DNA from 4 places in the Natronosporangium hydrolyticum genome. Region 3 is predicted to be linked to each of the others. Evidence: riboswitches for the same ligand, from Rfam matches in the RefSeq annotation. Region 3 holds a riboswitch; each other region holds the start of a gene.
The links. A riboswitch is a leader RNA that binds a small molecule or an ion and turns the genes downstream of it on or off. The one in region 3 is predicted to bind cobalamin.
Positions count from the first base shown of each region.

Region 1: another riboswitch for cobalamin. It lies ahead of JQS43_RS10780 (ABC transporter substrate-binding protein); the one in region 3 lies ahead of JQS43_RS01530 (ABC transporter substrate-binding protein).
Region 2: another riboswitch for cobalamin. It lies ahead of metE (5-methyltetrahydropteroyltriglutamate--homocysteine S-methyltransferase); the one in region 3 lies ahead of JQS43_RS01530 (ABC transporter substrate-binding protein).
Region 4: another riboswitch for cobalamin. It lies ahead of JQS43_RS21190 (ribonucleoside-diphosphate reductase subunit alpha); the one in region 3 lies ahead of JQS43_RS01530 (ABC transporter substrate-binding protein).

Region 1 covers NZ_CP070499.1:2,432,181-2,439,924, reverse strand. Annotated here, with positions in the region: gene JQS43_RS10785 (BNR-4 repeat-containing protein) at 1-1,135, opposite strand, end outside; cobalamin riboswitch at 1,299-1,490, shown strand; gene JQS43_RS10780 (ABC transporter substrate-binding protein) at 1,520-2,587, shown strand; gene JQS43_RS10775 (FecCD family ABC transporter permease) at 2,599-3,693, shown strand; gene JQS43_RS10770 (FecCD family ABC transporter permease) at 3,690-4,745, shown strand; gene JQS43_RS10765 (ABC transporter ATP-binding protein) at 4,742-5,575, shown strand; gene JQS43_RS10760 (sulfotransferase family protein) at 5,610-6,218, shown strand; gene JQS43_RS10755 (ABC transporter permease) at 6,803-7,744, opposite strand, start outside.
Region 2 covers NZ_CP070499.1:4,728,487-4,736,230, reverse strand. Annotated here, with positions in the region: gene JQS43_RS21185 (ribonucleotide-diphosphate reductase subunit beta) at 1-958, shown strand, start outside; cobalamin riboswitch at 1,027-1,238, shown strand; gene metE (5-methyltetrahydropteroyltriglutamate--homocysteine S-methyltransferase) at 1,361-3,607, shown strand; gene JQS43_RS21175 (roadblock/LC7 domain-containing protein) at 3,616-4,032, opposite strand; gene JQS43_RS21170 (hypothetical protein) at 4,044-4,415, opposite strand; gene JQS43_RS21165 (heavy metal translocating P-type ATPase) at 4,685-6,979, opposite strand; gene JQS43_RS21160 (hypothetical protein) at 7,008-7,744, opposite strand, start outside.
Region 3 covers NZ_CP070499.1:308,690-316,433, forward strand. Annotated here, with positions in the region: gene JQS43_RS01490 (hypothetical protein) at 1-19, shown strand, start outside; gene JQS43_RS01495 (cupin domain-containing protein) at 29-394, opposite strand; gene JQS43_RS01500 (MFS transporter) at 481-1,767, shown strand; gene JQS43_RS01505 (hypothetical protein) at 1,777-2,208, shown strand; gene JQS43_RS01510 (DUF4229 domain-containing protein) at 2,205-2,492, shown strand; gene JQS43_RS01515 (DeoR/GlpR family DNA-binding transcription regulator) at 2,514-3,299, opposite strand; gene JQS43_RS01520 (ABC transporter ATP-binding protein) at 3,307-4,101, opposite strand; gene JQS43_RS01525 (FecCD family ABC transporter permease) at 4,098-5,126, opposite strand; gene JQS43_RS01530 (ABC transporter substrate-binding protein) at 5,183-6,082, opposite strand; cobalamin riboswitch at 6,174-6,324, opposite strand; gene JQS43_RS01535 (ATP-binding protein) at 6,374-7,744, shown strand, end outside.
Region 4 covers NZ_CP070499.1:4,736,828-4,744,571, reverse strand. Annotated here, with positions in the region: gene JQS43_RS21225 (ATP-binding cassette domain-containing protein) at 1-600, opposite strand, end outside; gene JQS43_RS21220 (MerR family transcriptional regulator) at 733-1,107, shown strand; gene JQS43_RS21215 (acyl-ACP desaturase) at 1,145-2,098, opposite strand; gene JQS43_RS21210 (lysophospholipid acyltransferase family protein) at 2,174-2,905, opposite strand; gene JQS43_RS21205 (RidA family protein) at 3,027-3,497, opposite strand; gene JQS43_RS21200 (helix-turn-helix transcriptional regulator) at 3,559-4,542, shown strand; gene JQS43_RS21195 (TrmH family RNA methyltransferase) at 4,571-5,410, opposite strand; cobalamin riboswitch at 5,605-5,811, shown strand; gene JQS43_RS21190 (ribonucleoside-diphosphate reductase subunit alpha) at 5,818-7,744, shown strand, end outside.

The DNA.
Region 1 (7,744 bases), 2.1 Mb from region 3:
CGTGGAAAATTTCGTAGTGCGGCATGACACTGCCGTCGCGCGGATCGACCGGCGTGGAGACGTAGAGCGAGCCCAGGTCGTACGGGTCGATCGCCGCCAGACCGGTGTAGTCCTGTTCGTGCGGCAGCAGCCCGGGGCCGGCGTGGGCGAGCTGGTGGACCTCCCACTCGCCGCTCGGCGACATCCGGGCGTAGAAGAACCGCAGGTCCGGCACCGGACGCCAGCTGTCGAGCCCGGCCTCCGCCGAAGCCGGCGCGGCGCCGGCCCGGGCGGTCAGCACCGCGGCGACCGTGCCGTCGGCCGAGCGCCGGATGTCGGTGGTCCAGCAGTGGGTCATCCACTCACCACCCCATTGCGAGCTGCCCGCCAGCACGGTGGTGAGCTTCTCCTGCGACGGGGCGTCACCGGTCAGCGCCGTCTCGTCGACCACGCTGCCGTCGCTGCGGTAGAGCGCGCCACCCGCAACGTAACCGTGATATACACAGTTATCGAAATCACGCGGGTGGTGATCGGTGGTGACCAGGTCGATCCGGGCGCCGTCGGAGACGTAACGGGTGTAACCGTTGACGTAACCGACCTTCGGCCGGGTGAAGAGCTTCCCCGCGTAGGTCCAGGTGGCACCCTCATCGTCGGATACCAGCGCACACGGGTCGTCGTTGACGGCGCGCACGAAACAGTAGAGCCGACCGTCCAGCGCATGCAGGTTCGAGTAGGTGACGCCGCGGCCGCCGGTCAACTCGCTCCAGTCGAAGCTGCGTTCCGGGCCCCACCGGGTCGGGTCGCCGGGCTCGCTGATCCGCCACCGGGTCAGGTCGTCGGTCTTGTGCCGGGCATACACCGCCAGCCAGCGGCCGTCGCTGCGCCGCCACAGCGCCGGCACGTTGTGGTCGTCGGCCTCCAGCCGCTCATGCAGCACCACGATGGTGCTGGTGCCCGTCCGCAGGTCAACCACGGCCAACTCGACGTTGCCCGAACGGGCCTCGCCGCCCGGCCCGTCCCCGACCGCGATCGAACCGACGACCAGGGTCTGCGTCGCCGCGTCGACGAGCGCCCGCTCGTCCTGGAACCAGCACCAGGCGCCGTTGTCGTTGACGACGCTAGGGCGACCAGCCGATCCGACTTCTGACCCTTTCATGGTGACAGGTCCCTCTCATCCCGGTTGGCCGGCGAGGCTCGGCCGTCGTCTGCGGATACACGCTCGCACACCGGCGGGTCGGGCTCAACATCAGCACATGCATCGCGATCAGCACAGTCATCGCGGTGACACTCCTCGGCGTCGACTGACGGGCGAGTCCTTGATATGGTTCGCGGGCCGTGGTGCTCGGGAAGTTCGGTGAAGAAACCGGCGCGGCCCTCGCCACTGTGATCGGGACGTGACACGTCCGTTCCGCCCTCGCGGGTGGAGCCACTGGGACCAGCGGTCCTGGGAAGGCAGGGGTGTCACAGGTGGTCCCGTTAGCCAGGAGACCGGCCACGGCACGCTAGCACCCGTTCCACGAGGACCTGGAAAGGCGGGCTTATGGCCTCCCGTATCGGCACCCTGCAACCTTTTGCTGCTCGGCCCCTGCGCGCTGGCGCGGCCTTATCGGGTGCGGCAGCGCTGCTGCTCACCGGCTGCTCGGCGGCCGAGGCCGACGGCACCGACGGCGAAGCGCGCGTCCTGCTCGAAAACTGCGGCATCGAGGTCGCGGTCGACGGCCCGCCGGAGCGAGTCTACGCGGCATACCAGCCGGCCATTGAGGTCGCCCATGCGCTAGGCATCAGCGACCGGCTGGTCCAGACCGCCTTCCTCGACTCCGAGGTGCTGCCGGAGTACACCGACGCGCAGGCCGCCGCGGACTATGTGCCCTCGCTGCCCAGCCGCGACGGGCTACTGGCGACCGAGCCGGACTTCGTACTCTCCGGCTTCAACGGCGTCTTCGCCGAAGACAATCCAAACAGCTTCGGCACCCGGGGCCGGCTGGCTGAGCTGGGCATCCAGAGTTGGATCCTGAGCCCGTTGTGCCCCAGCGAAGACGGGCTCGCCGACGAGGCGATCGACCCGGCCACGGTACGAGTGGCGACGATCTACGACGACCTGCACGACCTGGGGACCCTCTTCGAGGTGACCGACCGGGCCGAGGAGGTCATCGCCGAACTGGAAGCGCGGGTGGCTGCGGTCGAGGAGCGGGTCGCGGACGCCCCCCGGCCCACGGTCGCGATCATCTCGCCGCAGGACGACGGCGGTTTCCGGGTGGCCGGCGGGATCGACTTCGGGACCCAGATCATCGAACACGCCGGCGGCGAGAACGCGTTCGCGGACCTGACCGAGCTGCGCAACAACAACATCGACATCGAAGAAATCATCAAGCGCGACCCGGATGTGATCCTGACCAGCGCATGCTGCGACGCCAGCTTGACCGACGCCGACGCGGAGCCGGACGTCGCCAAGCTCATGGAAAACCCGGCGCTCGCCGGGGTGACCGCGGTCGCCGAGGGCAACGTCCACCCGTTCCTTTTCGCCAACCGGTCCGCCGGCGTCCGGGCAGCGCACAGCATCGAACAGGTGGCCGCCCTGCTCCACCCAGAGCTGTTCACCGAGCAGTAGGGCAGCAGCGCGTGGCAGAGGCCACGGTGGCTCGTCGGGACGAGACCACCGCGCCGCAACAGCCACCACCGCCCCGCCGACCGGCCCAGGCACCGCGCGTACTGCTGCGCGGCGGCCTCGGCCGGGGCGCCGGGTTGGTGGTCGCCGCCCTGGTCCTCGGGGTCGTCAGCGTCCTCTCCGTCCTGGTCGGCAACTTCTCGGTGGGGTTCGCCGACGTGATCGCCGCCCTCGACGGGCCCGCTGAGAGCGACCTCGACCGGGTGGTCCGGCACGTCCGGATCCCCCGCACGGTCACCGGACTGCTCGTCGGTGCGGCGCTGGGGATCGCCGGCGCGGTGATGCAAGGGCTGACCCGCAATCCCCTGGCCGGCCCCGGCATCCTGGGGGTCAACGCCGGCTCGGCGCTGGCGGTCGTGCTGGCGATGGCGTTGCTGGGGGTCGCCACGGTCAGCGGCTACATCTGGTTCGCCTTCGTCGGCGCGGCGGTCGCGGCGGTCTTCGTCTACTTCCTCGGTTCGCTCGGCCACGGTGGCGCCACCCCGGTGAAGCTCGCCCTCGCCGGGGCGGCGTTCACCGCCCTGGTCGGGGCCGTGACCACCGCGATCACGCTGCTCGACGCCTCGACGCTGGACGACTTCCGGTTCTGGGTGGTCGGCTCACTCACCCGCGCCGGCGGTACCGACCTGGTGATCGTCACCCCGTTCATCGTGGCCGGTGCGGTCGCCGCTGTGGTGATCAGCCGCGCACTGAACGCGATCGCGCTCGGCGACGACATGGCGAGCAGCCTCGGCACCAAGCTGATGGCCGTACGAGCGGTGGGGGCGTTGTCGGTGGTGCTGCTGGCCGGGGCGGCCACCGCGGTCGCCGGGCCGGTCGGGTTCGTCGGACTGGTGATTCCGCATATCGCCCGGATGATCACCGGACCGGACTACCGCTGGCTACTGCCGTGGTGTGTGCTGCTGGGTCCGATCGTGCTGCTGCTGGCAGACGTGCTCGGCCGGGTGCTGGTGGCGCCGCAGCAGCTGCAGGTCGGCATCATCACCGCGCTGGCCGGGGCGCCGTTCTTCCTCTACTTGGTCCGCAACCGGAAGGTGCCGCAGCTGTGAGCAGACCGACCCGGGACGCGGTGCTGCTCCGCTCCCCCCGCGGCGGCGTCGCGCTCCGGCTGAGCCGCAGCTCCCTGCTGCTCGGCACGACCGCGTGGACCCTGGCCGCGTTGATCGCGGCCTGCTCGCTGACGCTGGGCGAGTACCCGATCAGCTTCACCGACGCGGTATCCATCCTCGGCGGTGGCGGGACCCTGATCGAACGGGACGTGGTGATCGGCGACCGGTTGCCGCGGGCGCTCACCGGCCTCGGGGTCGGCGCCGCGTTCGCCCTCTCCGGCGCGATCCTGCAACGGATCGCCGGCAACCCGCTGGTCAGCCCCGATGTGATCGGCATCAACTCGGGCGCGGCGCTGGGTGCGCTGATCGTGCTCACGGTGCTCGGCGGCAGCGGGCTCATGACCGTCGTCGGGGCGCTGGCCGGGGCGCTGCTCACCGCGGCGCTCATCCTCGCCATCGCGTACAAGCGGGGGCTCAATGGTTTCCGGCTGGTGCTGGTCGGCATCGGCGTCGCGGCGATGCTCGGATCGGGGATCTCGTTGCTGCTGATCCGGGCCGACATCTACCGGGCGTTGGTCGCGGCCGCCTGGCTCACCGGCAGCCTCGCCAACCGGACCACGCTGCACGTCACCGTCATCGGGCTGACCCTCGCCGTAGTGGTGCCGACGCTGCTCATCCTCGCCCGGCAGCTGCGGTTGCTCGAGCTCGGGGACGATCTGGCGCAGACGCTCTCCGGCCGGGCCGGTGGCGGTCGGACCCCGCTGTTGCTGGTGGCGGTCGTGCTGGCCGCCATGGCGACCGCGGCGGCCGGCCCGATCGGCTTCGTGGCGCTGGTGGCGCCCCAGATCACCCGACGGATCCTGGCCGAACGGCAGACCGGGCTGGCGGCGTCGGCCGCGGTCGGCGCGCTGATCGTGGTCAGCGCGGACCTGGCCGCCCGACTGCTGTTCAGCCCCACCGAGCTGCCGGTCGGGGTGCTCACCGCGATCCTCGGCGCACCGATGCTGCTCTACCTGCTCGCCCGGGCCAACCGAATAGGACACGCCGGATGACCATCTCCCCGCCGCACACCGCCTCCCCGTCACACCCCGTCCCCAGCCTCGCCGCCGACCAGCTCAGCCTCGGTTATCGGGACAAACTGGTCGTCGACGGCGTTTCGGTGACGCTGCCGCAGGGCCGCATCACCACCGTCGTCGGCGCCAACGGCTGCGGCAAGTCCACCCTGCTGCGTGGCCTCGCCCGGCTGCTGCGACCACAGTCGGGCCGGGTGCTGCTCGACGGCGCGGATCTCTCCACACTGCCCGCCCGGACCCTGGCCCGGCAGCTCGGCCTGCTGCCGCAGCAGCCGATCGCCCCGGACGGCATCACCGTCGCCGATCTGATCGGCCGGGGCCGGCATCCGCATCAGCGCTGGTTCCGGCAGTGGAGCACCGCCGACGACCAGGCGGTGGCGGCGGCGATGCAGGCAACCGGGGTCGCCCAGCTCTCCGAGCAACCGATCGACGAACTCTCCGGCGGGCAGCGGCAACGGGTGTGGATCGCGCTGGCGCTGGCGCAGGACCCAGAGATCATGCTGCTCGACGAGCCCACCACCTACCTGGATCTGGCGCACCAGATCGAGGTGTTGGAGCTGCTGGTGGCGCTGAACCGGCGGCTGGGCCGGACCATTGTGCTGGTGCTGCACGACATCAACATGGCCTGCCGCTACACCCACCATTTGATCGCGATGCGGGACGGGCAGATCACCGCCGAGGGCGCGCCCGCCGAGATCGTCACCGCCGAGCTGATCAAAGAGGTCTTCTCGGTCACCTGCACGGTGATCCCGGACCCGCTCGCCGGCACCCCGTTGATCCTGCCGCAGCCCGGGGTGCTGCCGGGTTGACCTATGAGGGCCGCCGCCGTGGCAAGATGATCACATGCCCCTTCAGATCATCGGTGCCGGCTGGGGCCGCACCGGAACCGCCTCCATGCGCGCCGCGCTGGAGCAGCTCGGCTACTCCTGCCACCACATGCTGGAGGTGATCGCCGAGCCGGCGCAGGCGGCGCTGTTCACCGAGGCCCTCGACGACCCGGACTTCGACTGGGAACGCATCTACCACCGCTACACCGCGACCATGGACTGGCCCGGTTCGGTCTTCTGGCGGGAGCTCGCCGCCGCCTACCCGCAGGCCAAGGTGCTGCTGACGGTACGGGATCCGGAGAAGTGGTACGACAGCTTCCGGTCCACCATCTACCAGGGCTGGCTGGACGGCGTCCGGGACCACCTGGGTGAGGGCTGGTTGGCGATGCGGCGACGCGTGCTGGTCGAGCGCTGCTTCGATGGCCGCCCCGAGGACCGCGAGCACGCCATCGCCGCGTACCTGCGGCACAACCAGCAGGTGCAAGCGGAGGTGCCGGCCGAGCGGCTGCTGGTATACAAGCCCGGCGAGGGCTGGCCGCGGCTCTGCGAGTTCCTCGGCGTACCCGAGCCGGCGGAGCCGTTCCCACACGTCAACGATCGCGCCGAGTTCATCGAACGAGGGTGATCGGGGCCCAGCTAGCTGGGTCAAGGTTGGGCAGCTCACGCCACTCCGCTTGATGATCTTGGCGGGTGAACGAATGGGTGGGGCCTCCGGTTGTTGCCTACGAGAGCTGCTAGCACAAACGGAGCAGCGCCGGTTGGCGCCATCTGTCCACCGCACCGCGCCTGGCCCCCGCACCGCGCCATCTAGCCACCCACCGCGCCGCCAGGCCCCCGCGCCGCCCCAACCGCACCTCCGTGGGGTCAGCGGTCACCGGCCAGCTTGGTGGGTTGAGTGGTGAGCCGTGCTGCCCGTCAATCCCCATAGTCCCGGCAATTCTGGCACCACTCAACCCACCAAGCGACGAGAGCGAGCGAACAACCAGCAGCGTGGTAGATGACTGGGCCGCGTCGAGCTAGGCGCACGGACCTGGCTCCTCGGTCGGTGCCCGGCCGGCGCCGGGTGATCAACTGCTCCGTTTGTGCTCGCAGCTCTCGTAGGCCACGCAACGGGGCCCTACCGGACCCGCGGCTGAAGCCGCCGACCACTGGGTTGACGAGCAGCGGGAACCGGACTCGTTCTGGGCCTTGCGGTCCACGCCGATTGCCTCAACCTTTGACGTAGGGTTGACCGCCGGCGGCCGGCGGCCGGACGTGGCCCACCAGGCCGGCTACCGCGATGATGGTGGCGATGTAGGGCAGCATGTTGAGGAACTGGCTCGGGATCGGGCTGCCGATCGTCCCCAGATAGACCGACAACGAGCGACTGAAGCCGAAGAAGAGCGCGGCGAGCAGCACCCCGACCGGGTGCCACCGGCCGAAGATCATCGCGGCCAGGGCGATGAAGCCCAGCCCGGAGGTCATGCCCTTGTTGAAGTTGGTGGTGGCGAGCAGCGTGAAGTAGGCCCCGCCCACCCCGGCGACCGCCCCGGCCAGCAACATGTTGCGGTAGCGCAGCAGGTTCACCCGGACGCCGACGGTGTCGGCCGCGGCTGGGTGCTCCCCCACCGCCCGGGTACGCAGCCCCCAACGGGTCCGGAACAGTCCGAAGTAGAGCAGCACCACCAGCGCCAGCGCCAGGTAGACGAAGATGTTGCCGCGGAAGAGCACCGGCCCTAGCAGCGGAATCTCCGACAGCCCCGGCACCTCCCAGGTCGGCACGCGGTCCGGCTGGTTGTAGCGGCTCGGGTCGCGCGCCATCAACTGTTCGAAGAGGAACCCAGTCAACCCGAGCGCGAAGACGATCAGCACCACCCCGACCACGATCTGGTCGACCAGGTACCGGATCGCGAGCAGGGCCAGTAGCCCCGCGATCAGCATCCCGGCCGCCGCTGCGGCGGCGATCCCGACCCAGACGCTTGCGGCGAGCGTGGCCACCATCGCTGCGGCGAAGGCGCCCATGATGAACTGGCCCTCGATCGCGATGTTGATCACGCCGGAGCGCTCGCCGATCACCCCGGCGAGGCCGCCGAAGAGCAACGGCAGCGCGAAGATCACCGAGCTGCGGAGCACGTTGCCGAGCGGCATGACGTGCGCCGTGGACGCCGAGAG
Region 2 (7,744 bases), 1.3 Mb from region 3:
GATGCGGTATCCGCACTTCTTCGACCGGTTCAAGGACGCGATCAAGAACACCTGGACCGTCGAGGAGGTCGATCTGCACTCCGACCTCGCCGACCTGGCGAAGCTGTCGCCGGCTGAGCGGCATCTGGTGAGCAGGCTGGTGGCGTTCTTCGCCACCGGCGACACCATCGTGGCGAACAACCTGGTGCTGAACCTGTATCAGCACATCAACTCGCCGGAAGGGCGGCTGTACCTCTCCCGGCAGCTGTTCGAGGAGGCGGTGCATGTCCAGTTCTATCTAAACCTCCTCGACACCTATGTCCCCAATGAGCAGGAGCGCTTCGAGGCGTTCGCGGCGGTGGAGAACATTCCGTCGATCGCGCGCAAGGCAGAGTTCTGTTTTAAGTGGATCGACTCGGTCTTCGAGCTTCGAGAGTTGCGGACCCGAGAAGATCGACGAGCGTTCCTGCTGAACCTGATCTGCTTCGCGGCCTGTATCGAAGGGCTCTTCTTCTATGGGGCCTTCGCCTACGTCTATTTCCTTCGCTCCCGGGGCATGCTGCACGGTCTGGCGTCCGGCACCAACTGGGTCTTCCGCGACGAGTCGATGCACATGGCCTTCGCCTTCGACGTGGTCGACACGGTACGGGCCGAGGAGCCGGACCTGTTCGACGACGAGCTGCGCCGCCGGGTGACCGAGATGCTGTCCGAGGCGGTGGAGTGCGAGGTCCAGTTCGCGGCGGACCTGCTCGAACAGGGAGTCTCCGGGCTGTCGTTGGCCGACATGCGGGAGTATCTCCAGCACGTGGCCGACCGGCGGTTGGCCGCCCTCGGCATCGAGCCGGTCTACGGCAGTGGAAACCCATTCGCCTTCATGGAGCTGCAGGACGTTCAGGAACTGTCCAACTTCTTCGAACGTCGGGTCTCGGCCTACCAGGTGGGCGTCACCGGGTCGGTCAGCTTCGACGACGATTTCTAGCCCGCAGAAGGCCAGGTCACAGCCGCCCCGGGCGCTCAGGACCCCCGGGGCGGCGCCCGGGGCGTTGTAGGATGGCTGACAGTGCTGGTTCGCCCCGGCTGTGACAGCGGGGCGTCGTAAGAGGGAACCCGGTGCAAATCCGGGACTGCCCCGCAGCGGTGAGCGGGAACGACCGCCGTCAGACGCACTGGGCCCCTGGGTCTGGGAAGCGACGGCCAGTAGGCGACCATCAGTGGTCACGCCCGCGAGTCCGAAGACCTGCCCGCACCGCGTGCACCAACCGGTGTGCGCCGCCGACGGCCTCTCGGGACGGCCAGGGCGGAAGCGCTGGTACCTCGCCGTACCCTCCTTCCCCCTCGCCTTCGTGAGGGTCCGCCGGGCACTTCGAGGGAAGGAACGGCTGTGAGCAACCCATTCGGCCAGAGCACCGTGCTCGGCTATCCGCGGATCGGCCCGAACCGCGAGCTGAAGCAGGCGGTCGAGGCATACTGGGCGGGCAGCATCGACGCCGACGCCTTGGAAAGGACAGGCGCGTCGCTGCGCGCCGACGTGTGGCAGGCGTTGGCCGCCGCTGGACTCGATTCGATCCCGTCGAACACATTCTCCTACTACGACCACATGCTCGACACCGCCGTCGCGGTCGGGGCGATCCCGGAACGCTTCCGCCGACTGGGCTTGTCCGACCTGGACACCTACTTTGCGATGGCCCGGGGCGTCGACGCCGAGCCGGCGTTGGAACTCACCAAGTGGTTCGCTACCAACTATCACTATCTGGTCCCGGAGATCGGCCCGGAGACGGTCTTCACCCCCGACCCCGCCAAAGCGCTGCGCGAGTACGCCGAAGCGGCCGCGCTGGAGATCCCGACCCGGCCGGCGCTGATCGGTCCGGCTACCTTCCTGCTCCTGGCCAAGCCGGCGGTGCCCGGGTCCAACCCGTTCGACCGGCTCGACGACCTGGTCGAGGTGTACGCAGAGATCCTGGCAGCGCTCGCCGACGCGGGCGTGGCGTGGGTGCAGCTCGACGAGCCGGGATACGTCGCCGACCGCAGCGCTGCCGAGATCGTGGCGCTGCACCGGGCTTACACCAGGCTCGCGGGTCTGTCCCGACGGCCGAAGATCTTCGTCGCGACCTACTTCGGGCAGCTCGACGATGCCCTACCGGCGTTGCTCGACACCTCGATCGAGGCGCTGGGCCTGGATCTGATCGCCGGGCGAGCCACAGTGGACCAACTCGCCGCCGCGGCACCCCGCCCGGGTACGACGATCGTGGCTGGCCTGGTCGACGGGCACAACGTGTGGCGTACCGACCTGCGGGCGGCGGCGGCGACCGCGGCCACGGTCGCCGCGATCGCCGACCAGGTCGCGGTCTCGACCTCGTGTTCGCTGCTGCACGTACCGGTGGATGTCTCGGCGGAGCAGGGCCTCGACCCGCAGCTGCGGGAGCGGTTGGCGTTCGCCCGGCAGAAGGTCGACGAGGTGGTGCAGCTCGGCCAAGCCCTGGCCGAGGGCGTGGGGCAGCTGCCGGCTCCGCTGCCACCGTCACCCGAGCAGTGGCGCAACGACGGGGTACGGGCCCGGCTGGCCACGCTGCAGCCGGCGGATCGGCAGCGCGGTGCCTACGCCGACCGGGCCGCAGCTCAGCAGGCGCGACTGCAGCTACCGCCGCTACCCACCACCACCATCGGCTCGTTCCCGCAGACGCCGGAGCTGCGGAAGGCTCGGGCTGCCCACCGGGCCGGCAAACTTGACGACGCCAGCTACGCCGAGCGGATGCGGGCCGAGATCGAGCAGGTGATCCGGCTGCAGGAGCGCCTGGGCCTGGATGTCCTGGTGCACGGCGAGCCGGAGCGCAACGACATGGTGCAGTACTTCGGCGAGCAGTTGGCCGGGTTCGCCGCTACCGAGCATGGCTGGGTGCAGTCGTACGGGTCGCGCTGTGTCCGGCCGCCGATCATCTACGGCGATGTGGCCCGGCCGGCGCCGATGACCGTCGAGTGGTCCAGCTTCGCCCAGTCGCTCACTGATCGGCCGGTCAAGGGCATGCTCACCGGGCCGGTCACGATCCTGGCCTGGTCGTTCGTGCGGACCGACCAGCCCCTCGCGGAGACCGCCGACCAGGTGGCGCTGGCGTTGCGGGACGAGTGCCGGGACCTTGCGGCGGCCGGCATCACGGTGATCCAGGTGGACGAGCCTGCGCTACGGGAGCTGCTACCGTTGCGCAGGTCTTCCCAGCCGGCGTACGTAGACTGGGCGGTATCGGCGTTCCGGTTGGCGACCAGCGGCGTCGATGACTCCGCCCAGATCCACACCCATCTGTGCTATTCGGAGTTCGGTGAGGTGATCCACGCGATCGACGCGCTGGACGCCGATGTCACCAGCATCGAGGCTTCCCGCTCGAAGATGGAGGTTCTCGACGATCTGGCGGCGATCGGGTACGCGCGGGGAGTCGGCCCCGGGGTGTGGGATATCCACTCCCCGAGGGTGCCCCCGCAGCAGGAGTTCGAGGCGGCGCTGCGGCTGGCGGTGGCGGCGGTTCCGGCGTCGCGGCTGTGGGTGAATCCTGACTGCGGGTTGAAGACTCGTCGCTACCCGGAGGTCGAAGCGTCGCTGCGGCGCCTGACCGCTGCCGCGGCTGCGGTGCGGAGCTAGGCGGCGACCTACAGCCGGGGCTGGCTCGCGATGTGTGCGTCGAGCATGCTCGCGAGCCTGCCCGCGGCCTCCCGTGCCTCAAGGTGGAGCCGGGCAACGTTCAACGTGCTGTCACCGAGCACCGCCAGCAGCGCCCGGTCGTTGATCGCGTAGACCGCGAAGTAGCCACGGTGGCTGCGAACGGTGGACTCCCGGAACGGGCCGTGCCGGAGCGCCAGGGCGGTCTGCCGTCCCAGGCCGAAGGTGGCGGCGGCGAGGGCGGCGAGATCGTGCGGTTCGGTGCCGTCGGCCAGGTCATGGAGGAGGAGCAGGCCGTCGACGCCGGTGATGACCGAGCCGACCACGCCATTGACCGCCTGCCGAAGCGCCGCGAGCTCGGTGTGCGGGCCGTTGGCGGCGGATGCCGCATCGTGGTGACCGGGCACGGTCGCCCTCCCTAAACCTCGATCGAGGCTTCGATCTGTCGTAGCAGGTGTCGGGCCAGCCCCAGGTTGGCGCGGGTGCGGTGTAGCGCGAGGTAGAGGAAGAGGCCGGACCCGCTGCGGGCGGAGAGTGGCCGGATCAGGTGGTACTGGGTGTCCAAAGTAATCAGAATGTCTTCGATGCCGTCGGACATCCGCAACATCTCAAGGGCCCGGATCTTCGCGCGGACGACATCGGTGTTGCCGGCGGCTGCTACCGACAGGTCCAGTTCGGCGGACCCACCGGCGACCCCCAGGGTCATGCCGCTGGTGTAGTCCACAATGGCAGCGCCGATGGCGCCCTCGATGCTCATCGCGTCCTTGAGGGCTGAGTCGATCGTAGTCATGCCAACACCCCTAGTCGTAACGCTGTGGTGGCTCGCCACAGCTCTCGGTGGCACGCCGTCGCCTGGTGCCCCGTGCACCTCGAAGGTTAGCGAGCCAACCGGGCTGCGGCATAGGCCGAGCATCGCGTTGCGTCGAGCCGATCGGGCGAGTCTCGGTTACTCCGCCGGGTTGGCCGGCTGCAGCCTGACGTGCCCCCGACGTGCCCCCCGCTAGTTGACCATGGGGTTTGGGGCAGAAATCAGCCCCGACCATGTACCTAGGTCCATGATCAACGCTGGGGGGAGAAGGTGCGGAGGCGCAGGCTGTTGCTGACCACGAAGACGCTGGAGAACGCCATCGCGGCGCCGGCGATCATCGGGTTGAGCAGGCCGAAGGCGGCCAGCGGGATGGCCGCGGTGTTGTAGGCGAACGCCCAGAAGAGGTTGCCCTTGATGGTGCCGAGGGTGCGGCGGGAGAGCCGGATGGCGTCGGCGGCGGCGCGGAGATCGCCGCGGACCAACGTCAAATCGGCGGCTTCGATCGCGACATCGGTGCCGGTGCCCATCGCCAGCCCGAGGTCGGCCTGGGCCAACGCCGGGGCGTCGTTGATCCCGTCGCCGACCATGGCGACGACCTTCCCCTCGGCCTGCAGCCGCCGGACCACGTCGGCCTTGTCGGTCGGCAGCACTTCGGCGATCACCTGCTCGATCCCCACCTCGGCGGCGATCTGCGTGGCCACGGTCTGGTTGTCGCCGGTGAGCAGCACCGGGGTGAGACCGAGCCGCCGGAGTTGGCTGACCGCCTCGGCGCTGGTGGGTTTGAGCTGGTCGGCGACGATCAGCAGACCCCGGGCGTGGCCGCCCCACCCGGCCACCACCACGGTCTTGCCCTCCGCCTGCGCCGCCTGCTTGGCGCGGCGTAGTTCGGCGTCGAGCGGGTGGGCTTCGTCGGCCAGGAGGGTGTCCCGGCCGACCAGCACGGGGGTTCCGTCGACCACGCCGCGTACCCCGTTGCCTTCGATGTTCTGGAACGACTCCGGGGTCGGCAGTGGACCGACCGCCGCGGCGGCGGCCTGCGCGACCGCCCGGGCGATCGGGTGTTCGGAGGCGGCCTCCAGCGCCCCGGCCAGCCGCAGCAGGTCGGTGCGGGAGGTGCCCTGGGCCGGGACCGCGTCGACCAGCGTCATCGCGCCGGTGGTGACCGTGCCGGTCTTGTCCAGCACCACCGTGTCGATCCGGCGGGTGGACTCCAGCACCTCCGGCCCTTTGATCAGGATGCCCAGTTGGGCGCCGCGGCCGGTGCCGACCAGCAGCGCGGTCGGGGTGGCGAGGCCGAGCGCGCACGGGCAGGCGATGATCAGGACGGCGACGGCGGCGGTGAACGCGGCGCTGATCGGGAAGCCGGCCCCGAGCCAGGCGCCCAACGCGGCGACCGCGATCGCGATGGCGATCGGCACGAAGACCGCCGAGATCCGGTCGGCTAGCCGCTGCACCTCGGCCTTGCCGGACTGCGCCTGCTCGACCAGCGTGGCCATCTGCGCCAGTTGCGTGTCGGCGCCGACCCGGGTGGCCCGGACCACCAGCCGGCCGCCGGCGTTGACGGTCGCCCCGGTGACCGGGTCGCCTTCGCCCACCTCGACCGGCACCGACTCGCCGGTGAGCATCGAGGTGTCGACCGCCGAGGTGCCGGAGACGATCACGCCGTCGGTGGCGATCTTCTCGCCGGGGCGGACGACGAAGGCGTCGCCGACCGCGAGCTCCGCCACGTCGACCCGGTGTTCGACGCCGTCCCGCAGCACCGCGACCTCTTTGGCGCCGAGCTCCAGCAGGGCCCGAAGGGCGGCGCCGGCCTGCCGTTTCGAACGCTTCTCGAAGTAGCGGCCGGCGAGGACGAACGCGATCACCCCGGCGGCGACCTCCAGGTAGATGTGGCCGAGGCCGTCGCTGCGGGAGATAGTCAGCGAGAACGGGTGGACGACACCGGGTTCGCCGGCGGTTCCGAAGAACAGCGCGACGATCGACCAGAGCAGCGCGGCGGTGGTGCCGACCGAGATGAGTGTGTCCATGGTGGCGGCGCCGTGCCGGAGGTTCGCCCAGGCAGCGCGGTGGAATGGCCAACCGGCCCAGACCACGACCGGGGCGGCGAGTACTAGGGAGGCGAACCCCCAGTAGTCGAACTGGAACGCCGGCACCATCGCCATGGCGATCACCGGCACCGCCAGCGCGGCGGCCCAGGTGAGGCGGTACCGGAGCGTCCGCAGCTCGGCCTCTTCGGCCGACTCGCCGCCGCCTGCCGCAGCGCCGTCGCTGGTTTCGGCGCCGGTCCGGGGCGGGGGAGGCAGCGTGGCGGTGTAGCCGAGCTGCTCGACCACCGAGATCAGCTGCTGCGGGTCCAGGTCGGCCGGCCCGGTGACGCTCGCCTTCTCGGTGGCGTAGTTGACGCTGGCGCGTACCCCGTCGAGCTTGTTGAGTTTCTTCTCGATCCGCATGGCGCACGAGGCGCAGGTCATGCCGCCGACCCGCAGGTCGACGTGGGCGTTGCCCGGGTCGGCGCCGGGGCTGCGTTCGGTCGCAGGGCTGCTCATCGGTGGCTCCTCTGGCTGACGCGGCGGGTCACGGGGCGTCGACGACGAAGTGGGCGGTGTGGACCTCACCGTCGACCTGGAAGTCGAGGTAGAGCAGGTACCGGCCGGGGGTGGGCGCGGTCGCCTCGAAGACGATCTCTGGTCCGCCGGTGTGATCGTGGTCGGATGTGTGACCGCCGGCCGCGGTGTGGTCGTCGTGGTGCGGGTGGACGTGTAGGTAGCCGAGGTCGCCCTGGCGTAGCGCGACCAGGTGGCCGTAGGCCCCCAGGTACGGCTCAAGGTCGGTGACCGGGGCGCCGTCGCGGGTCACCGTCGCGGTGAGCGTGGCCGGGCCGCCGGCGGTGAGGGCACCGTCGAGGTCGATCTCGAAGCCTCCGACGGTGTCGGTGGCTGCTTCGCCGGCAGCTGGGTCGGGGGTCACCTCGCCGGCGACCTGCAGGGTGCTGGAGAGAGTCAGGTTCTCGCCGGTGGCGGCGGGCACGAAGTCGGCGAAGACCCGGTAGGCGCCGGCCGCCTCCCACCGCCACGGGATGTGCCACTCGCCGGCGGCGTCCCGTGCCGGGTGGACGTGCTGGAAGTGGGCCCCGTCCTGCCGTACCACGATCAGGTGCAGCTCCTGCTCGTGGGCGGTCTCGAAGTCGGTGACGGGTTGGTCGTCGGGGCCGAGCACGGTCAACGAGAGCGCGCCGTCCTGGTCGGTCGCGACGGGCGCGGTCAGTTCGGCGAGGCGGTAGCCGTCGTGCGCCATCGCCAGGCCGAGCCCGC
Region 3 (7,744 bases):
GGCGTCGACCCGGCGGTGACCGAGCGGATCAGGCGGCGTCCCGATGCACCGTCTCGGGCGAGAAAGCTGGCAGGCACACGGCTACATATTCGGCGCCGCCCTCGTAGGGCGTGTGGTAACGAACCCACTCGCCGGCGGTCACCAGGACCGCCTCGCCCGCCTTGACCTCGAGCTGGCCGCCGTCGTGCTCGACCACCAGCACACCACGTAGGACCAGCGACCACTCGTCGAACTCCGGCCGTTGCCCCGGCTCCCGCCACCCGGTTGGGCTGGTCATTCGGGCGATGCTGACCGCCTCGGTGCCGGTGTTTACCCGCCCGGCGAACTCCTCGATCGTCTTAGGTGGTGAACCGGCGGCTTCGACCCTGGTCGGTCGCTGGATGTGTGCAGGCATCAAGCGAGACTAGCCGATCCGTCCACCAACCGTGACGGCTACCTCACCACATTGACTGTGGTGGTTCGCTGTGGAACCGTTGCCCAGTGCCGCTGCGCTCCCGCCTCGGGCTGCTTGCCCAGCATGACTTTCGCCAACTCTTCGCCTCGACCACGGTCAGCCAGATCGGCCTGCAGATCACCCAACTGGCGATGTCGCTGGTGGCGATCGACCAGCTCGGTGCCGGTGAGTTCGAGGCCGGGCTGCTGATAACCGTCCAGTTCTCCGCCTTCCTCCTGATGGGGTTACCCGCCGGGGCGTTGGTGGATCGGCTGCGGCGACGCAGCGTCCTGATCGCCAGTGACCTGGGTCGAGCGGTGCTGCTGGTCTCCGTGCCGGTGGCGTGGTGGGCCGAGCTGCTGACGATCTGGCACCTCTACCTGGTCGCCTTCGGCTATGGCGCGATGACCGTCTTCTTCGACGCCGCCTACCAGAGCTACCTGCCCCACCTGGTCGGCCGCCGCGGCCTGGTCGAGGGCAACGCCAAACTGGAGGCGGTGCGCGCGGTGTCGCAGACGGCCGGGCCGGGGCTGGCAGGGCAGCTGGTCCGGCTCCTGGGGGCGCCGGTGGCGCTGTTCGTCGACGCGTTGACGATGGCGGCGTCGGTGCTCTTCTATGCCCGCATCCGCAGCCGTGAGCAGCGTCCGGCCCGGCAACCCGGCGCCCGGCTGCGCCGGGAGATCGCTGAGGGCCTGCGGTTCGTGTTCGGGCAACCATTGCTACGAGCGATCGTGATGTGCACCGGCACGTTCAACCTCTTCTTCGCGCTCTACACGGCGATGCTGATCTTCTTCCTGCGGCGAGACCTGGAGATCGGCCCCGGCGCCATCGGGCTGGTCCTGTCGATCTTCAGCCTCGGTGGCCTGCTCGGCGCCGTCTTCGCCCGCCGGTTCGCCAGCTGGGTCGGCCAGGGCCGGGCGATCTGGATGTCGACGGCGTTCGGGACCCCGTTCCTGCTGCTGATGCCGTTCGCCGAGGTGGGCTGGCGGCTGTGGTTGGCGGCCGCCGCCAGCGCCGTCGCCGCCGCCGGCGGGGTGATCTACAAGGTGACCCAGGTCAGCTTCCGGCAGGCGCTCACCCCCGACCACCTGCTGGGGCGGATGAACGCTACCGTCCGGTTCCTGGTGTGGGGGGCGATGCCGGTCGGTGGGCTGCTCGGCGCCGTGCTGGGGGACCGGTTCGGCGCCCGGGTCGCGGTGGGGGTCGCGGTGGTCGGCATGTGTTCGGCGTTCCTGCCGGTGTTCCTGTCCGGGTTGCGGAGCATGCGCACGCTGCCGGTCGAGCCGGTCGGTGTTGACCGGCCGTCACCGGATCCGGATGTTCGCGTAGGCTAACGAGCCGTTATGGCTGACCGGTCCGATCGTTTCCCCCGCCGCGACGATGACGGGCGGGTGGTCGGGCTGACCGACCTGCTGGCGTTGACCGCGGCCGGGCTGATCACCTGCTTCGCAGTGGTGCTGCTGGTCGATGCCTCCGGCGCGGCGATCGGGTGGGGCGAGTTCGGCCAGGCGAGCGGCTGGCTGACCTTGGTGCTGCCGGCGTGGCTGTTCATCATTGAGGAGCTGCGGGCCTGGCAGGCGGTGCGGGGCCGGCTGGCGGTGGTGATCTCCGGTGGCCTGGTCGCGATGGCGGTGGGGCTGCTGATCGCCGGAGTGGCCCCCGGGCCACCGCTGATCTCCAGCGGGGTGGGGGCGGCGGCGGCCGCGTTCGCGTACGCGGTCTACTGGTTCTATGGCATCCGGTGGCTGGCTCGCCGGGAAGGGAGTCTGCAATGAGCCCACTGTTGAAGTACACGCTGGGGCGGATCGGGCTGTTCGCGGCGGCGTTCCTGGTGCTCTACCCGATTCCGCAGCTCGACCTGCTGCTGAAGTTGCTGCTCGCGCTGCTGATCTCGTTCCCGTTGTCGTGGTTCCTGCTGCGCGGCTACCGCGATCAGGTCTCGATGCGGCTGGTCGACAAGCTGGAGCAGCGCAAGGAGCAGAAGGAGCAGCTGCGGTCGGCGCTGGCGGGCGAGGACGAATCGCCGCCGAGCTCCGACGGTGACCAGCCCAAGCGGTGACCAGCCCAAGCGGTGACCAGCTCAGGCGGTGACCACCCGGAGGCCAGCAGCGGTGAACCCGGCCACCAGCGTCGGGTCCGCCCCGGCATCGGTCACCAACGTCTCGATCTGATCGGTGGCGCAGATCTGGGCGAACGCCTGCCCGTCCAGCTTGGAAGAGTCCGCAATGATCGCGACCCGGCGGGCCCGCTGCACCATCAGCCGGTTCATCGCCGCCTCGCCCTCGTGGTGGGCGGCGGCACCCAACCCGACGTTGATCGCGTCGACGCCGAGCAGCACCAGGTCGAGGTTCACCTCCGCCAGCAGCGCCGCCCCGAGCGGTCCCACCAGCTCGTACGACTGCGGCCGCACCACGCCACCGGCGACCACCACCTTCATCCGGGAACCCACCAGCAGCTCGTTGGCGATGTTCAGGGCGTTGGTGACCACGGTGAGCTGGACCCCGCCGCGGTCGCTGGTGAGTTCCGGCCGTGCCGCGAGCGCCCGGGCGACCTCGGTGGTGGTGGTGCCGCCGTTCAACCCCACCACCATGCCGGGTGAGACCAGGGCGGCGGCGGCCTCGCCGATCCGCCGTTTCTCACTGGAGTGCCGGGCGGTCTTGTAGCGCAGCGGCAGGTCGTAGGCGACGCCGTTGGCCGCTGCCCCACCCCGGGTCCTCGTGATCAACTGTTGTTCGGCGAGCTGCTCGAAGTCCCGGCGGATGGTCGCCTCGGAGACCCGCAGCGCCTCCGCCGCCTCCGCCACCGTCAGCTGCCCGCGCTGCGACAACAACTCCACCAGCGCGTTCCAGCGCGCGTACCGGTCCACCCTGCCATCATCCCGGGGGCGGGCCGGCGACGCGGACCGGCACCACGAGTGGACCGTGTTCACCCGGAAGGACCCGGACCCGGGCGCGGTAGTGCGTCGCCAGCAGCTGCTCGGTCAGCACCGAGCCGGGTGGCCCGTCCGCCGCCACCAGCCCCTCGGCGAGCAGGACTAGCCGGTCGGCGTACTCCCCTGCGATCGAGAGGTCGTGCATGGTCGCGACCACCGTGAGCCCGTCGCGTCGCCGCAGCTCATCCACTAACTCCAGGACATCCTGCTGGTGGCCGATGTCGAGGGCGCTGGTGGGCTCGTCGAGCAGCAGCACCGTCGGCTCCTGCGCCAGCGCCCGGGCGAGGAAGACCCGCTGCCGTTCACCGCCGGAGAGGGTGGCCAGCGGCCGGCCGGCGAAACCGGCCAGGTCCAGCCGGTCGAGGACCGCATGGGCAGCGGCCACATCCGTGGCCGATTCGCTGCCCAACATCGGGATGTACGGGGTCCGGCCGAGTAGCACATAGTCGAGCACCTGCATGCCGGGCGGCACCACCGGGCTCTGCGCCACCGTGGCGACCAACTGGGCCCGCCGGCGGCGTGACAGCGCTCCGAGTTCGGTGCCGGCGAGCCGGATCGCCCCGGTGTACGGGGTGAGGCCGCTGATCGCGCGCAACAGTGTGGACTTCCCGGCACCGTTCGGGCCGATCACGGTGACCCATTCACCGGCCGCCACGGTAAGGTCCACGCCGTGCAGGATCGGCGTCTTCTCCAACGCCACCCGCAGGTCGGCGATGTCGACGGCGGCGGCGCTCACACCGACACCCGCCGGGTGGTGCGCAGGACCAGGATGAAGAACGGCGCGCCGAGGAACGCGGTCACCACCCCGATCGGGATCTCCCGGGGGGCGTCCACGGTCCGGGCGGCCAGGTCGGCCAGCGCCAGGAACGCCCCGCCGAACAGCATCGACAGCGGCAGGATCAACCGGTACGAGGAGCCGACGAGCAGCCGGACGATGTGCGGCACGATGATCCCGACGAAGCCGATCAGCCCGGAGACCGAGACCGCCGCGGCGGTGCCGAGCGAGGCGGCGGCGAGCAGGATGTAGCGGGTGGCCTGCGGGTGCAGCCCGAGCCCGGCGGCCTCGTCGTCGCCGACCGACAGCACGTCGAGCTCCCGGCGCAGCAGCAGGATGACGATCGTCACCAGCACCGCGTACGGCAGCAGCAGCCGCACGTCGTGCCAGGTGGCGCCGGCGAGCCGGCCGAGCAGCCAGGAGTAGACCTCCCGGATCACGTCGATGTGGCGCTGCAACAGATAGGTCTGGAGCGCGGCGAGGAAGGCGGAGACGGCCACCCCGGCCAGGATCAGGGTCGCGGGTGACCGGTCCCGCCCTCCGGCCACCCCTAACAGGTAGGTCAACGCCACGGCGCCGAGCGCCCCGACGAAGGCCGCGAGCGGGACGGTGACCGGCAGATTGCCGGTGGTGGTGGCGCCGCGGAGGGCCACCACCATGGTGACGCCGAGGCCGGCGCCGGCGGCGACCCCGAGCAGGTACGGTTCGGCCAACGGGTTGCGGAACGCCCCCTGGTAGGCGCCGCCGGAGAGCGCCAGCATCGCTCCGACCAGCAGGCCGAGGACGACCCGGGGCATCCGGATCTGGGTGACGATGGCGGCTTCCCGCTCGTTGAGTCCAGACTCGACAGAGATGCCGGGGAGGGTGTTGAGCACTTCGAGCGCCACCCCCACCGGCGGTAGCCGGACGGCGCCGAAGGCGAGCCCGGCGACCGCCGCGACCAGCACGGCGGCGAGCCCGGCCAGGGTCCACCACAGCAGTCGCAGCGGTCGGTTGGGGGAAGCTGCCCCGGCCGTTGCCGGGGCAGCTTCGGGCGGCGGCACTACGGCACCTGGGTCACCGCGTCGACCACGGTCTCCAGCAGGTCCACGATCCGCGGCCCCCAGCGGGACGCGATGTCGCTGTCCAGTTCGACGATCTGCCCGGCCTGGACCGCCTCGATGTCTGCCCAACCATCCCGCTGCGTCACCACGTCCGCGTCCACTCCGTACGCGGTGTTCGCGAGGAAGATCAGGTCGGGGTTGGCGTCGACGATCGACTCCACCCCGAGTTGGGTCACCGCCGCCTCGTCGTCGGCTATGTTCTCCAGCTGAGCCATGCTGAGCAGCTCGCCTACCCAACTGTGCGAGGTGTAGGTGTACCGCTCGGAATCGATCTCGAAGTAATACGTCAGGGGCTCGTCGCGGGGCGGCACTTGAGACACCAGTTCAGCTAGGTCATCGGACATCCGGTCGACCAGCTCGGTCGCCTGGTCGATGTGGCCGGTGAGTAGTCCGACATCGGTGATCTGTTCAAAGATGCCCCCGATGGACTGTTCGTCGTCTGGGACGAGGTAGGTCGGGACCCCGATCGCATCCAGCCCGTCACTGAGCCCATCTGGGTCGTAGGAGATCAGGACGAGGTCAGGGTCGTAGGACGCGATCGCCTCGACATTGGGGGTAAATCCGGAGAGGTCCGTTGTGGGTGCTTCCGGGGGGTAGGTGGAAAACTCGTCGACCGCAACTACCTGATCGCCGGCGTCGATCGCGAACAGGATCTCGGTCACCGCAGGGGCGAGGGAGATGATACGGGTGGGTTGTTCGTCAAGCGTGAGGTCACCCAGAGTGATCGGGAAGTTCTCGTTCTCCGGGGGTGGGGAGTCGTCGGGTTCGGATTCAGCTCCACAGCCGGCTAGCAACAGCCCGGTCGTCGCAGAGAGCGCCAGTAGTGGCTTGAATCGCATCGTTCCTCCTGTCGGTCGAGGCAGGGCCTCTGTCGACGGGAGGCCGAGGTAGCGATCCGGCCCGTCGCGAGGCGCCCTTCCTCGAGAGCGCTGGTCCGCGGCCACTACCGCAGGCGACCTGGCTTCACCCTGACGGGCGTCACAGTTGCGGGACAGCGCCGGAGTCGCACCGGCTTCGCTGCGTAGCGGCCGCTCTGACCCTAGCCCAGCGCGCCAGGAGGACAAAAACGCGTGATCTTGAAAATAATGTATACTTTTTGCAAAGGTCCATACGTAAAAAGGATACTTTTTATGAAGGCTGGATCCATACAGCTCCAGTTGGCCGCTACCAACCCGTGGTGGCGCTCTGCGGGCTGGGTCGAGGGTGATCTACAGCTCCAAGAGGCTGCCACGGCGCCCTTCCGCTACCGGTCGGGCGCGTTGCGGGATCTGCAGGTTGGCGGGCTCTATCTGCTCCGTGGGCCGCGTCGTGCCGGGAAGAGTACTGAGATCAAGCATGCGATAGCGGATCTCATCGAGGCTGGAGTCGAGCCCCGACGGATCGTGCACGCGCCCGTGGACGGATGGCGGGCCAGCGACCTCCGTACCTTGATCACGAGCGCGGCGGACACCTTCTTGAGTGGGGTGATCGAGCCGAGGTACTGGTTCCTCGACGAGATCAGCAGCGTGTCGGGAGACTGGCCTAACGCCCTCAAGTACTTGCGGGACAACGATCCGACATTCGCCCGCGACACCGTCGTGCTGACCGGCTCTTCTGCCGCGCGACTGCACGAGGTCCGGAAGGCGTTGGCGGGTCGACGCGGTGAGGTGACTCGTACCGACCGGACGCTGTTGCCGATGCGATTCGGTGACTTCGTCGCGGCCGCTGGGGTGAGCCTTCCGGCGGTCACGGCACTGCCCGCGGCGGGGCTGCGGGACCCGATTGCTCGCGCCCAGGTCGACCAGTTGTTGCCTTTCTTGCCCGAATTGGTCCGGTTGTGGGAGAGCTATCTACGGGTCGGCGGGTTTCCCCAGGCGGTGCGTGCGTGGCGCCAGACCGGGGACGTTGCCGCTCCGCTCGTGGATGCGCTGTGGGACGTGGTGTACGGAGACGCGATCGAACGAGCCAGATTCTCCGCCCCGCAGGCAGCTCTCCTGCTGGACCGCCTCGCTCGTGGTATCGGGTCGCCCGTGAACGTGGCGGACCTGGCGCGGGACCTGGATTCAGCGCACGGCACCGTCAGACAACGGCTGGCCGATCTCGCAGAGAGCTTCTTGACCTGGCCGTGTCATCTTGAGCACCAGCTTGCGCCGAAGCTGTCGGCACAGTCGAAGTGGTACTTCGTCGATCCGCTCTTGGCGCGGCTGGCCGGCCTCCGGGGGTACGGCACCGAGCCGGACCATACGCAGCTCGCGGAGCAACAGGTCGGGTTGGCGCTGCTGCGCAGTGCCGATACTGCGGGGTTGGGTGACCCGGCCGACCACGACGCCGTGCTCTACCACCGCAGCAGCACCCGCACTGAGATCGATTTTGTGGGGAGGGGGCTGGGTGGGGTGGCGATCGAGAGTAAGTACGCCGACTCGGCGGTCGGGCGGGACGCCCAGACGCTCGCCGCCTCCCGGTGGTCGGGGGTGATCACCAGTCGGTCGGTGACCCGCTTCGGTGACGAGGTTGATGTCCTG
Region 4 (7,744 bases), 1.3 Mb from region 3:
GAGGTACTGGGTGGTCAGCAGGATCGTGGTGCCGCCGTCGACCAGCGTGCGGATGATGTCCCAGACCTGGTTCCGGCTGCGCGGGTCGATGCCGGTGGTCGGCTCGTCCAGAAACATCAGTTCGGGGGTCACGATCAGCGAGCCGGCGATGTCGAGGCGGCGGCGCATGCCCCCGGAGTACTTCTTCACCTGGCGGCTCGCGGCGTCGGTCAGTCCGAAGGCATCCAGCAGCTCCAGCCCTCGCGAGCGGGCCGCTTTGGGGCGGTGGCCGAGCAGGCGCCCCAGCAGGATGAGGTTCTCGATGCCGGTCAGGTCCTCATCCAGCGAGGCGAACTGGCCGGTCAGCGCGATCTTGTCGCGGATGGTCTTGGACTCGGTGTAGACGTCGTGACCCAGGACGCTGGCCTCGCCGCCGTCGGGCCGCAGCAGGGTGGCCAACATCCGGATCGCGGTGGTCTTTCCGGCGCCGTTGGGGCCGAGGACCCCGTAGATCCCGCCGCGGGAGATGGTGAGGTCGACGCCGTCGACGGCGGTCGTCTCACCGAATCTCTTGACCAGTCCGCGGGTCTGTACGGCCGGGGTGTCGGATCGCGTTGTCATAGGTTCCTTTCGCGCGGGTCCATGCGGGGCATGCCCCCACGCTGAAGGTTGAACCTATGTTGAAGTCAAGGCGGCGCTGGCGTAGCGTAACGATCTATGGCGCTTACCACATCACCACCGGCGTACGGGGCCGTGACCACCGTCGAGGGGTTCACGGTCGGCGAGGTCGCTACCGAGAGCGGTGTCGCGCCGTCTGCGGTGCGGTTCTACGAGAAGCACGGCGTAGTCAACGCGGTGCGCACCAACGGCAACCAGCGCCGGTTCGATGAGTCTGCGGCCTGCCGCATCCAGGTCGCCAAGCTCGCGAAGCGCGTCGGACTGACCGTGCGGGAGATCGCCGACCTGTTCGCCGACCTCCCGCCCGATCCTGGGTACGACGACTGGGGTCGCCTCGCCGACCAGCTCATCAGCCAGGCCGAGCAGCGCGTCGCCGACCTCAGAGCCCAGCTTGACGCGCTAGGGACGGAAGCCAAGCTCTGCGAACTCGGCGCCAATCTCGACGATTGAAAGGCGCCCGCCGCCGGGGTCGACGAGGTGCGGTCGGTCAGAGGGCCGGCGTGGCGGTGCCGCGGGCGGCGTTGCGGGCACGGGTGGTCTCCCGGCGTTCCACGAACCGGTCAGCGGTCTGGTCGAGTTGGGCGACGAAGTCCGCCAGCTCTTCCCGGGCCTTCTCCCCGGCCGCGGACAGCCCGTCGCGTTCGAAGATTCTCAGTTGCCGCAGGATCGGCGTGACCACCTCGTCATGGTGTAGGCGCAGGTCGTAGATCCCGGCCATGGCGATCTGGGCCGATTTGCGGCCGAAGTTCTCGATCGTGTGGCCGGGCATCTGGAACCCGGCCACCACCTGGTTGACCGCCTGCATCGCGGCGTTGGGGGCCAGGTCGAACGCCGCGCCCAGCAGATTGCGGTAGAACAGCATGTGCAGGTTCTCGTCGGCGGCGATCTTCGCCAGCATCTGGTCACAGATCGGGTCGCCGCTGATCCGACCGGTGTTGCGGTGCGCCACTCGGGTCGCCAGCTCCTGGAAGGACACGTACGCCACCGATTCGATGACGCCGCCGTTGTCGTTGGCGAAACCCTCCGCCATGTGCGCCATCCGGGCCTGCTCCAGCGCGACCGGGTCCACCGCCCGGGTGGCGTGCAGGTAGTCGCGGATGGCGATCCCGTGCCTGCCCTCCTCGGCGGTCCACCGGTGCACCCAGGTGCCCCACGCCCCGTCGCGACCGAAGATGGTGGCGATCTCATGGTGGTAGCTGGGCAGGTTGTCCTCGGTCAGCAGGTTGACGATCAACGAGGTACGGGCGACCTCTGGCAGCGTGGACTGGCTCGGATCCCACGCCTGCCCACCGAGTACGCCATCGAAGTCGGTCCCCTGGCTCCACGGCACGTACTCGTGAGGGAACCACTCTTTGGCTGTCGACAGGTGCCGGTTGAGGTTGGTCTCCACGACCGGCTCAAGCTCGTGCAGCAACGCGATGGTGTCGGTGGGTTCAGTCATCGTCACATGGTTTCCTTCCGCGCCGGTTTCTAGCTACGGTACCGTAACCTACGGTCCCGTAGTTTCCCGGCCTGGTCAAGCCCCTTCTTCCTCACCGGCCAGCTCCGATGGGGCAGGCGCAGTCCCGCCTAGATGCGCGGGCAGCCACCAGCGGTCGTCGGGGCCGGCCGGTGAGTCCGGGTAGTCGCGTTGGGCCCGGTCCAGCAGCGCCGACATCCGGTTATGCAACTCCGCGCCGACCTCGGTCTGGTTGTCCCGTCGAGCCGGGCGCAGCGGTTCACCGACCACGATCGAGATCGGCGTATGCCGGCGGGTGAGGGTCCGTGGCCGCCCCTTGGTCCACAGCCGCTGCGTGCCCCACACCGCCATCGGCACCAGCGGCACCCCGGCCGACGCTGCCATCCGGCTGGCGCCGCTCTTGTGCTCCTTTACCGTGAACGACTGGCTGATCGTGGCCTCCGGGAACACACCCACCACCTCCCCGGCGGTGAGCGCCGCCAACGCCGCCCGGTAGGAGCTGAGCCCCGCCTCCCGGTCGACCGGAATGTGATGCATCCCGCGCATCAGCGGCCCGCCGATCCGGTGCGCGAAGATCTCCTGCTTGGCCATGAAGCGCACCAGCCGCCGGGACGGCCGAGCCGCCAACCCGCAGAAGATGAAGTCAAGGTAGCTGACGTGGTTGCTGGCCAGCACGGCCCCGCCGGTGGCCGGGATGTGCTCCGCGCCCTCGATGGTGATGCGTAGGTCCAGGAGCCGGAACATGGTTCGAGCCAGCGCGATGACCGGTGGGTACACGAGATCGGACATCTGGTCACCGTAGTGGGCGCGGCGCCGGCCGGGAAGGGCGCCAGCCTGCGTCACACGGGCGCAGCTGCTCGACCCTGCCCCGGCCGGGCCTGCCGCAGGTGGGTGCGGCCGCGAGGCGGCGTCAGGCGACCGCGGTGCCCTCCACCTCGACCAGCAGGGTGGGGATCGCCAACCGGTTCACCCCGAGCATCGTGGTGGCGGGTGCCACCCCGGCGGCGCCCAACCGCCCCGCCAGCACGCCGTAGTGCTGGAAGAGCAGGTCGACGTCGGTGGTGTAGACGTTGAGCCGGACGAGGTTGGCGAGGGACATCCCGGCTTCGTCGAGCACCGCCTCCAGGTTGTCGAGGGTCAGCGCCAACTGCGCCGCCAGGTCACCGGCGTGCTGTGGCTCGCCGTCGCCGCTCATGGCGGTCTGCCCGGCGCAGTAGAGGGTGCGGGTGTGCCCGGCGACGAGCTCGCCCTGGTGGTAACCCAGCTCCTTCGACCACGGCCACGGGTTGACCGCCGTCCGCGCCACCGTCAGGTCAGCTTCCTTCGATTCGTTGCCATTACGTCCGTCTACCGGCTCGGTGGCTGCCATCTTTGTCGTCATGGCGGTAAGCCTGCCAACAAATCACGACACCTCCTGTCGTGTATCCCGATACAATTTCGCGGTGCGAGCCGATCGGTTGGTGTCGATAGTGTTGCTGCTGCGCCAGCGCGGTCGGCTGACCGCGACGGCGCTCGCCCGGGAGCTGGAGGTCTCCACCCGCACCGTGTCGCGGGACATCGAGGCGCTCTCCGCCGCCGGCGTCCCGGTCTATGCCGAACGCGGCCGGCGTGGCGGATTCGCGCTGTTGCCCGACTTTCGGACCGACCTCACCGGCCTGACCGAGGAGGAGGCGCTCGCGCTGCTGGTCGCCGGGGCGCGCCGCGGCGCGCAGGCGTTCGGTCTGGGCTCGGCGCTCGCTTCGGCCATGCTCAAGGTGGTCGACGCGCTGCCCGAAACGTATCGAACCGCCGCGGCCGGCGCCGCCGAACGATTGCTCATCGACCCGGAGACCGACCTCCTCTCCCGCCGGCTGGACCCGGAGGAGGTGCCCGACACCGCCATGGTCGAGGTCCGTCGGGCAGTGCTCGCCGGGCACAAGCTACGCATCCACTACGCGGCCGCCGGCAAAACTCCACAGTGGCGTACGGTGGACCCGGTGGGCCTGGTCACCGTACGCGGCCACGGCTACCTGTTGGCCACGAGAGCCGGCGCGGACCGTACCTACCGGTTGTCGCGAATCTTCTCCGCAACGGCGCTCTCCGAACCCGCCCAGCGGCCGGACCGGGTCGAACTTGATCAGATATGGCGAGAACGCAGCACCCGGTTTCGGGCCGGCGGTGACCAGGTCGCTGTGCTGGTGCGGCTGGATCCGGCACGGCGAGCGGAGCTGGTCGCCACCGCGCTAACCGTCGCCGCCGAGGCGACCGACCCAGATGGCTGGCTGCGGCTGGAAGTGACCTTCCAGGACGCCCGACACGCGCGATGGGCGCTGTGGCAGCTCGCCACGGGCGCGGAGGCCCTGACCCCACAATGGTTGCGCTCCGAGCTGCGGGACCGGGCCGCCGCGATCGCCGCCCGCTACACGGTTTCGCCGGCGACTGGGTAGCAGGTCTGGCCGGCAGTGCCCGGGGCGGCTACTGCGGTGACCGCTGTCGCGCGGCTTCGTAGAGCATGACCGAGGCCGCGGTGGCGGCGTTGAGTGAACTGGCGGCGCCGACCATCGGGATCCGGAGCGAGATGTCGCAGGCCTCCCGCCAGCCGGCGCTGAGCCCGGTCGTCTCATTGCCGACCAGCACCATGGTCGGCCGGGTGAAGTCGTACCGGGCGGCCGGCAGCTCACCGTGCTCGTCCGTCCCGACCAGTCGCAGGTCGACGCCGTCGGCGCGGATCGCCGCGACCCATTCGTGCACCAGGCGGGGGGAGGCCACCCGGACCGCCGGCACGGCGAAGAGCGATCCGGTGCTGGCCCGGACCGACTGGGGGTCGTAGACATCGGCGGCGTGGCCGGTGATGATGACACCGCTGGCGCCGAACGCGTCCGCGGTTCGGATCACCGCCCCGATGTTGCCCGGACTGGTGGGCCGGTCAAACAGCACCACCAGCATCTCCGAGCTGGTCGGGATGCGGGCGAGGTCGTCGTCGGGCAGCGCCACCACCGCGAGCAACTCGGGCGCGGCGTCGGTCTTGCCGCCCAGCTCGAGCATCAGCTCGCCGGCGACCGCCACTGTGGTCGCGGACACCGTCGCGCGGGTGTCGTGTGCCCAGGCCGACAGGCGGACATCGGCGTTGTACAGCAGTTCGCGGATCTGCCACCCGTGCTGGAGCGCCATGGTGATCGGCCGTACCCCCTGGACCAGGAACGCGCCGCTGCGTTGCCGCTTGCCCCGGTTGGTCAGCAGCGCCTCCCACTGCTGGAAGCGGGCGCTCCGGGTGGTGACCCGGGGAGTGTCAGCTGCGGCCCGCGGTCGCGGCATGGTGAGCCACCTCCTTGGCAACCTCGGTGCGAGTGGTACGCGAACTGCGAGAGTCCGAGAGTCTACTGACCCACGGGTGCCGACGGCTACGCACCACGGCCGCCGGCCCGGGTTCCGCGGGGGTACGCCGACCGTGGTGGTGACCACACGACGACACATCATCTGGTGGTGGACGTGGGGCATGATCCCCATATATTGTGTTGGCCGCAGCTGGTTCGGCCGTCTCCGCGGGAGGGTCGAGGTAAGAGGGAACCCGGTGGGAGTCCGGGACTGCCCCGCAGCGGTGAGTGGGAACGACCGCCGTCATCGACGCACTGGGTTCGACGACCTGGGAAGCGACGGCTAGTAGGAGCGAGCAGCGCGCCCACGAGTCCGAAGACCTGCCAGTGCGCCGTACGCGAGTCCGTGTGCGGCGGTCGGAGGCCGCGCGGGACGGCCGACGCCAGCAAGCCGGGCCCAGCGGCAGCGCGGCCGGCGGCGTCCTCCTGCGCGTTCGACGGCCATCGGCCGAGGTAGACGAGGAGGAGCGGGTGACGGTGACCCAGGCGAGAGCGACATCCGATGAGGTAGCGGATGTCGAGGCGATGGTCCGTGAGTGGCAACGGTGGGTGGGCGATCTGGACGACGTGGACGCCCAACGGGTCGCCACCAAGACGATCAGCGGCCTCCCTGCTGGCGCGGGCATCGCCGAGCGGGACAGATTGGCGATCCAGACGGCGGCCGGGTTGATCGGCGAGGAGCCGCAGTATTCGCGGCTGGCGGCGCGGCTGCTGGCGGCCCAGGTCGCCGAGGAGGTCCGGGGGCAGGAGATCGGCAGCTTTAGCGACTCCATCGCCACCGGCCATGCCGAGGGGCTGATCGGCGACGATACGGCGGCGTTCGTGGCGCGGCACGCCGATATGCTCGACGACGCGATAGACCCCGCGGGGGATCTACGGTTCGAATACTTCGGGCTACGAACGGTGGCGGACCGGTATCTGCTGCGGCATCCGCGGTCGCGGCTGGTGGTGGAGACTCCGCAGTACTGGCTGCTGCGGGTGGCCTGCGGATTGTCGACCCGCCCCGATGAGGCGATCGGCTTCTACCGGCTGATGTCCTCATTGGCGTACCTGCCGAGTTCGCCGACGTTGTTCAACTCCGGGACCCGGCATACCCAGATGTCCTCGTGTTTCCTGGTTGATTCCCCGCGCGACGAGCTGGATTCGATCTACGATCGTTACCAGCAGGTCGCGCGGTTGTCGAAGTTCGCCGGCGGGATCGGCATCGCCTGGTCGCGGGTGCGGGGCCGGGGCGCCCTGATCCGGGGGACCAACGGCGCCTCGAACGGTATCGTCCCGTTCCTGAAGACGCTGGACGCCAGCGTGGCAGCGGTAAACCAGGGTGGCCGGCGCAAGGGCGCCGCCTGCGTCTACCTGGAGCCGTGGCATCCGGACATCGAGGAGTTTCTGGAGCTGCGGGACAACACCGGGGAGGACGCCCGGCGTACCCATAACCTCAACCTGGCCAACTGGATCCCGGATGAGTTCATGCGTCGGGTCGAGGCCGATGAACAGTGGTCGCTGATCGACCCATCCGACGCGCCGGAGCTGCCGGATCTGTGGGGTGAGGAGTTCGATGACGCGTACCGGGTCGCGGAGAAGAGCGCGGTGCGTACGGTCCGGGCGCGGGATCTGTTCGGGCGGATGATGCGGACGTTGGCCCAGACCGGAAACGGCTGGATGACCTTCAAAGACCCGTCGAACCGGCTGTCCAATCAGACTGGTTCCACCGGCGACACTATCCACCTCTCGAACCTGTGTACCGAGATCCTGCAGGTCAACTCCGACCGCGAGACCGCGGTCTGTAACCTCGGCTCGATCAATCTGGGCGCCCACGTCACCGCCGACGGGGTCGACTGGGAGAAGCTGCGGGCGACGGTGCGGACCGCGGTGGTGTTCCTGGACCGGGTGATCGACATCAACTACTACCCGTCCGAGCAGGCGGCGGCCTCGAACCCGCGGTGGCGGCCGGTCGGACTCGGCCTGATGGGGTTGCAGGACGCGTTCTTCACGTTGCGGCTGCCGTTCGACTCGGCAGCGGCGGCGCAGCTCTCGACCCGGGTGCAGGAGGAGATCTACCTCACCGCGTTGGAGACCTCGGTGTCGCTAGCGGAGGCGCATGGCCCCCATCCGGCGTACCCGCAGACTCGGGCGGCAAACGGCGACCTCCAGCCGGATCTGTGGCTGGTCACCCCAACCCAGTCGCAGCGCTGGGCCGAACTACGGCAGCGGCTGGCAACCCACGGGCTGCGGAACTCGTTGCTGGTGGCGATCGCGCCGACGGCGACGATCGCCT